DNA from 2 places in the Duffyella gerundensis genome. Region 2 is predicted to be linked to the other one. Evidence: predicted binding sites of a transcription regulator. Region 2 holds the regulator's gene; the other holds the start of a gene.

Region 1 (3,429 bases), 470 kb from region 2:
AGCTCAGGCAGCGGCGTGCCAAATAATTTACGTGAGCTTTGCGCCAGCAATTGCTGGGCCGCCGGGTTGGCGTAATGAATGACCAGTTCGTCATCGACCAATAAAATACTGTTGATCAATGAGTTAAGAATCTGCCCGGCATCGGGCAGGATGGATGTTGCCATACAGCGATCCTCTGCACTTTATTGGTGCATTATAGTCACAGCCTGATTTACCTGAGTTAACGCGGCAAATTTGTGGAGAAAAAAGCCCATCCGGAGATGGGCTGAATATTTCCACGGCAACAAGCGTCCTGACGTTTGCTGTGTCTGCCGCAGCGCCGGTAATGATTACCGTGCTGCGGCATGGCATCCGCCAGGCTTACTTCCGAATTACACGCTGTAGTACAGCTCAAATTCAACCGGATGCGGCGTCATGCGAACACGATCCATCTCTGCTTTACGCAGTTCGATGTAAGCATCGATAGATTCGTCGGTGAATACGCCACCGCGGGTCAGGAACTCGCGGTCCTCGTTCAGCGCATTCAGCGCTTCTTCCAGTGAACCCGCTACTTTTGGAATCTCAGCTTCTTCTTCCGGTGGCAGGTCATACAGGTTTTTGTCCATCGCATCGCCAGGATGGATTTTGTTGATGATGCCGTCCAGGCCAGCCATCAGCAGTGCAGTAAACGCCAGGTATGGGTTAGCCGCTGGGTCCGGGAAGCGCGCTTCGATACGACGCGCTTTCGGGCTGGCAACGACTGGAATACGAATAGATGCAGAACGGTTACGCGCTGAGTAAGCCAGCATAACCGGTGCTTCATAACCCGGGACCAGACGCTTGTAAGAGTTGGTGGTCGGGTTCGCCAGGGCATTAATCGCTTTAGCGTGCTTAATGATGCCGCCAATGTAGAACAGCGCCATTTCAGACAGGCCGCCATATTTATCGCCGGCAAACAGGTTGGTGCCGCCTTTTGACAGGGACATATGGCAGTGCATGCCTGAGCCGTTGTCACCAAACATTGGCTTAGGCATAAAGGTCGCGGTTTTGCCGTAGGCATGCGCCACGTTGTGCACGACATATTTGTAGATCTGAATTTCGTCTGCTTTCTTGGTCATGGTGTTGAAGCGGGTTGCCACTTCGTTCTGACCTGCAGTTGCCACTTCGTGGTGATGCGCTTCAACAACCAGACCCATCTCTTCCATGGTCAGACACATGGCAGAACGGATATCCTGAGAGGAATCGACCGGTGGCACCGGGAAGTAACCGCCTTTCAGACCTGGACGGTGGCCTTTGTTGCCGCCTTCATATTCTTTACCGGTGTTCCAGGCCGCTTCGATATCATCGATAGCCACGTGTGAACCGGAGGTTGAGGAGCCGAAACGGATATCATCAAACAGGAAGAATTCTGGCTCTGGCCCAAACAGCACGGTATCGGCGATGCCGGAAGAGCGCAGGTAATCTTCTGCACGCTTGGCGATAGAACGTGGATCGCGATCGTAGCCCTGCATAGTGCCCGGCTCAAGAATGTCACAACGGATGATCAGCGTAGGATCTTCAAAGAAAGGATCCATTACCGCCGTGGTCGCGTCAGGCATCAGCACCATGTCGGATTCGTTGATACCTTTCCAGCCACCGATGGAGGAGCCATCGAACATCTTGCCTTCTTCGAAGAAATCAGCGTTAACCTGGTGCGCCGGAATCGTAACGTGCTGTTCTTTACCTTTAGTATCGGTAAAACGCAGGTCAACAAACTTCACTTCGTTTTCGTTCATCATCGACAGAACGTGTTCAGCGGACATACTCAACTCTCCTGGAAATTGTATTGTTGTCGTGGTGTGAGAACTTTTTGGCGTTGAGGCGTAAAGCTGCGCATACATCCACCATAAATATCTCAGACAAGCTGTCAACCGTTGTGGAAACTGCTGTTTTCGCTTAATCCAAACAAAGCGAATTCTATGCCAACTTTCTTATTTGCTGAAAAAAGCGCTATTATGCGCCCTCAAGTGAAACGAATAATGCACCATGATGGAAGTCGCGCACCATCTTGGTGCCTCTGGGTGATTGATGGGCACCATTTTGGTGCAATCATGCTTTAAAGTGCAATTCTTGCACTGTAAAAGGTGCTGATGGCTAGTCCGAACGCAAATTTTTATTCAAATTTGTGATCCTGTTCAGTCCTTCGATTAATCCGTGTACAATAGCGCGCTATTTCTAATGCCTGAGGCAAAGCTGTGATCGAAAATTTGCGTAACATCGCCATCATCGCGCACGTTGACCATGGAAAAACAACCCTGGTCGACAAACTGCTGCAACAATCCGGTACCTTTGACGCGCGTACCGAAGCGACCGAGCGTGTGATGGACTCCAATGACCTGGAGAAAGAGCGTGGGATTACCATCCTCGCAAAAAATACCGCCATTAAATGGAATGACTACCGCATCAACATCGTTGATACCCCAGGACACGCCGACTTCGGCGGTGAGGTAGAGCGCGTAATGTCAATGGTGGACTCCGTGCTGCTGGTCGTCGATGCGATGGACGGCCCGATGCCGCAAACGCGTTTCGTGACCAAGAAAGCTTTTGCCCATGGTCTGAAACCTATTGTTGTTATCAACAAAGTTGACCGTCCAGGCGCCCGTCCGGATTGGGTTGTTGACCAGGTATTTGACCTGTTCGTAAACCTTGATGCTACTGACGAGCAGCTGGACTTCCCGATCATCTTCGCTTCGGCGCTGAATGGTATCGCGGGTCTGGAACACACCGACATGGCTGACGACATGACCCCGCTGTATCAGGCGATCGTCGACCACGTTTCTCCACCACAGGTTGAGGCTGATGCGCCGCTGCAGATGCAGATTTCGCAGCTGGACTACAACAACTACCTGGGTGTGATCGGCATCGGCCGTATCAAACGCGGCAAAGTGAAGCCAAACCAGCAGGTCACTATCATTGATAGCGAAGGCAAAACCCGCAACGGTAAAGTTGGCAAAGTGTTGGGTCACCTCGGTCTGGAGCGTATTGAAAGCGACATGGCTGAAGCGGGCGACATCATTGCGATCACCGGTCTGGGCGAGCTGAACATCTCTGACACCATTTGCGATACGCAAAATGTGGAAGCGCTGCCAGCCCTGAGCGTTGATGAGCCAACCGTAACCATGTTCTTTAACGTCAACACCTCACCGTTCTGTGGTAAAGAGGGTAAATACGTTACCTCTCGCCAGATCCTTGAGCGTCTGAACAAAGAGCTGGTCCACAACGTTGCGCTGCGCGTTGAAGAAACTGAAGATTCTGACGCCTTCCGCGTATCAGGCCGTGGTGAACTTCACCTGTCCGTTCTGATCGAAAACATGCGTCGTGAAGGTTTCGAACTGGCGGTATCCCGTCCGAAAGTTATCTTCCGTGAGTTCGAAGGCCGCAAACAAGAGCCATTCGAAAACGTGACCCTCG
Region 2 (3,429 bases):
ACTAAAGAGAGGGTATGTAAGTGCGTTTTGCACTGGTCTGCTGGTACCAGCAGCGCAAACAGCAGATCAACCGGCTGGTTGTCCACCGCGTCAAACGCAATGGGCTGATCGAGACGAATAAAGACGCCCACTGCACGCAGCGTATCCTCTTCCAGCTTGCCATGAGGAATCGCAATGCCGTTACCAATGCCTGTACTTCCCATACGCTCGCGCGTCAGGATGGATTCAAAAATCGTCTGGTGCGGCAAGTTAAGCTGTTTCGCCGCCAGTTCGCTGATGATTTCCAGTGCCCGCTTCTTGCTCTGGCAATGTACGCCGCTGCGGGTACATTCGATGGAAAGAACAGAACGGAGTTCCAGGGTCAGATCGTTATTCATCATAGTTTCACTTACGTGTTCACGTGCCACGGATGCAGCCATTCACTTTACGCGCCTTCAGGCGGGAAAAGCAGCAAAAACTGAGGTGGCATTTTGCCTGAATGGAAAAAGGGGGCGAATAAATTCGCCCCTTGCGTCGGGCAGACAGGCTGCCGTTCGTTGATCCATCATGCGGTTATAAAATTAATGTTGTTTGAGTTTGTCTTTATGCTTGTTCAGCTGACGAGTCAGCTTATCGACCAGGCTGTCAATCGACGCATACATGTCATCCGCTTCAGCTGTCGCATGTAGCTCACCCCCATTGACATGCAATGTTGCCTCAGCAATTTGCATCACTTTTTCCACTTTCAGCACAATGTAAACCTGATTAATTCGGTCGAAGTAGTGCTCAAGCTTGGCAAACTTGGTGTTGAGGTATTCGCGCAGAGGAGCCGTAACTTCAACGTGTTGCCCGGTGATATTTAGTTGCATAGGTCTTCCTTCTCGTTGCTGATCAAACCAATTGCTTGCGCTGGTTCGAGGGTGGGATAGACAAAGACTCACGGTATTTTGCCACGGTGCGGCGCGCAACCATAATGCCCTGATCGGAAAGCAGGGAAGTCAGCTTGCTGTCGCTCAGCGGCTTAGCGGGATTTTCAGCAGATATCAGCTTTCTCACCAGCGCGCGAATCGCCGTTGATGAGGCTTCTCCGCCGCCTTCAGTATTTACGTGGCTGGAGAAAAAGTATTTAAGCTCGAAGATGCCGCGCGGGCTGTGCAGGTATTTCTGCGTGGTGACGCGCGAAATAGTCGATTCATGCATCTCGACTGCCTGCGCGATATCCGCCAGCACCATCGGGCGCATGTGCTCTTCGCCCTGCTCAAAAAACGCCTGCTGCTGCTCCACAATGCAACGTGTGACCTTCAGCAGCGTGTCGTTGCGGCTTTCCAGACTTTTGATTAACCATTTCGCTTCCTGCAGATTGCTGCGGATAAACTGGTTATCGCTATCGTTGCGTGAGGATCCGCCGAGCGCGGCATAGTGCTGATTTACCCGCAAACGCGGCAGGCTGTCGGCATTGAGATCGACCTGCCAGCGGTTGCCGATCTTGCGCACCAGCACATCAGGAATGACATATTCGGGTTCGGAGGTATTAATTGACTGGCCGGGGCGCGGATCCAGCGACTGGATCAGCTGCATTGCGCACTTCAGCGTCTCTTCTTTCAGACGCGTTACGCGCATCAGGCTGCGAAAATCGTGGTTAGCCAGCAGATCAAGATGATCGCTGACGATCTGACGCGCCTCTTTCAGCGATGGTGTATCAACATCATATTGTGACAGCTGAACCAGCAGACAATCGCGCAGATCGCGGGCGCCAACACCAACCGGATCAAAGCGTTGAATGCGTTTAAGCACCGCTTCAACTTCATCGAGCGCAAGGTCGTCGCTGCCTACGCCATCGCGAATCTCTTCCAGCGTGACGGTCAGATAACCGGTGTCGTCAATGGCATCAACGATGGAGGTCGCAATGGCGCGATCGGTATCCGTAAAGGGAGTGAGCTCAACCTGCCACATCAGATAATCCTGCAACGTCTGCGTGGTTTCGCCCTGATACACGGGCAGCTCATCGTCGTGGTAATCGGTACCGGTGCCGGAAGGTGTGCCCGCGGTGTAAATCTCATCCCACGTGGCATCCAGCGGCAACTCTTCCGGCATATCTTTCTGTTCCAGCGCTTCGCGGGTGTCCAGCGCCTCGGTTTCCTGGGTTTCCCGTGAATCTATCTCTTCATGAATATCGGCTTGCTCAAGCAGGGGATTACTCTCCAGTGCCATCTGTAGCTCCTGCTGGAGCTCAAGCGTAGAGAGTTGCAGCAAACGTATCGCCTGCTGCAGTTGCGGTGTCATCGCAAGTTGTTGGCTGAGCCTGAGTTGCAAACCTTGCTTCATAGTCAGGATTAACGTTCCTAAACAAACATACCGGTTACCAACACCTTATCAGAGTCTGAACTCTTCGCCCAAGTAAACCCGCTTAACTTGTTCATCGGCGAGGATTTCATCCGGCGTACCGTGGGCAATCAGGCTGCCCTGACTAACGATATAGGCGCGTTCACAAACCGCCAACGTTTCGCGCACATTATGATCGGTAATCAACACGCCCAAGCCACTGTCACGCAGATGCTCAATAATTTTCTTGATATCGATAACCGAGATGGGATCGACACCGGCAAAAGGCTCATCCAGCAGAATAAATTTTGGATTCGCAGCCAGCGCCCGGGCAATCTCAACGCGGCGACGTTCTCCGCCAGATAACGCCTGGCCCATGCTGTCACGCAGATGTTCGATATGAAACTCTTCCATCAGCTCATTAGCACGATCCTCGCGCTGTTCCGTGGTCAGATCGTTGCGCACCTGCAGCACCGCCATCAGGTTGTCGTAGACGCTCAGGCGACGGAAGATCGAGGCTTCCTGCGGCAAGTAGCCGATGCCGCGGCGTGCTCGCGCATGCAGTGGCAGAATACTGATATCTTCATCGTCGATCACAATGCGCCCGGCATCACGCGGCACGATGCCGACCACCATGTAAAAAGTGGTCGTTTTGCCAGCGCCGTTCGGGCCAAGCAGGCCAACAATCTCGCCTGATTTGACCTCAAGGCTGACATCTTCAACAACGCGCCGACCTTTGTAGGCTTTCGCCAGATGTTCTGCGATTAAAGTTGCCATACGAATCAGTTACTCTTCTTTTGGCTGCTTGCGGAGCCGTTTTTATCCTGCAGCTGCGACGGCACTAACACCGTGGTCACGCGATTGCTTTTGCCTTCGCTGTAGGCCTGCATTTTCTGCTGTTTCACCAGATAAGTGATGCGATCGCCTTTGATGTTGCTGTCCAGCTGCTCTAAATAGGCGTTGCCAGTCAGCTCAACAAAGTCGTTAGCCAGTTCGTAATGCATCTTTGAAGCGTTGCCTTTGACCGGTTTGCCGTTGTCCTGCAACTGGTAAAACGTCGCGGGCGCGCCGTAAGCGTCGACCACGGTTTTTTTGCTGTCGCCGCCAGGACGAGTAACTACCACTTTA

What was found. Region 2 encodes sigma-54, which starts transcription at its own class of promoters, with help from an activator protein. Its sites were predicted from a motif close to GTTGGCACANNTTTCGCTNT; they were not measured.
Region 1: the regulator sigma-54 is predicted to act here: its motif matches at 1,926-1,945, upstream of glnA (glutamate--ammonia ligase).

What each region holds. Positions count from the first base shown of each region.
Region 1 is NZ_LN907827.1:36,832-40,260, forward strand. Features, by position in the region: gene glnL (nitrogen regulation protein NR(II)) at 1-164, opposite strand, end outside; gene glnA (glutamate--ammonia ligase) at 372-1,781, opposite strand; gene typA (ribosome-dependent GTPase TypA) at 2,214-3,429, shown strand, end outside.
Region 2 is NZ_LN907827.1:505,025-508,453, forward strand. Features, by position in the region: gene ptsN (PTS IIA-like nitrogen regulatory protein PtsN) at 1-377, opposite strand, end outside; gene hpf (ribosome hibernation promoting factor) at 561-848, opposite strand; gene rpoN (RNA polymerase factor sigma-54) at 871-2,304, opposite strand; gene lptB (LPS export ABC transporter ATP-binding protein) at 2,353-3,078, opposite strand; gene lptA (lipopolysaccharide ABC transporter substrate-binding protein LptA) at 3,084-3,429, opposite strand, start outside.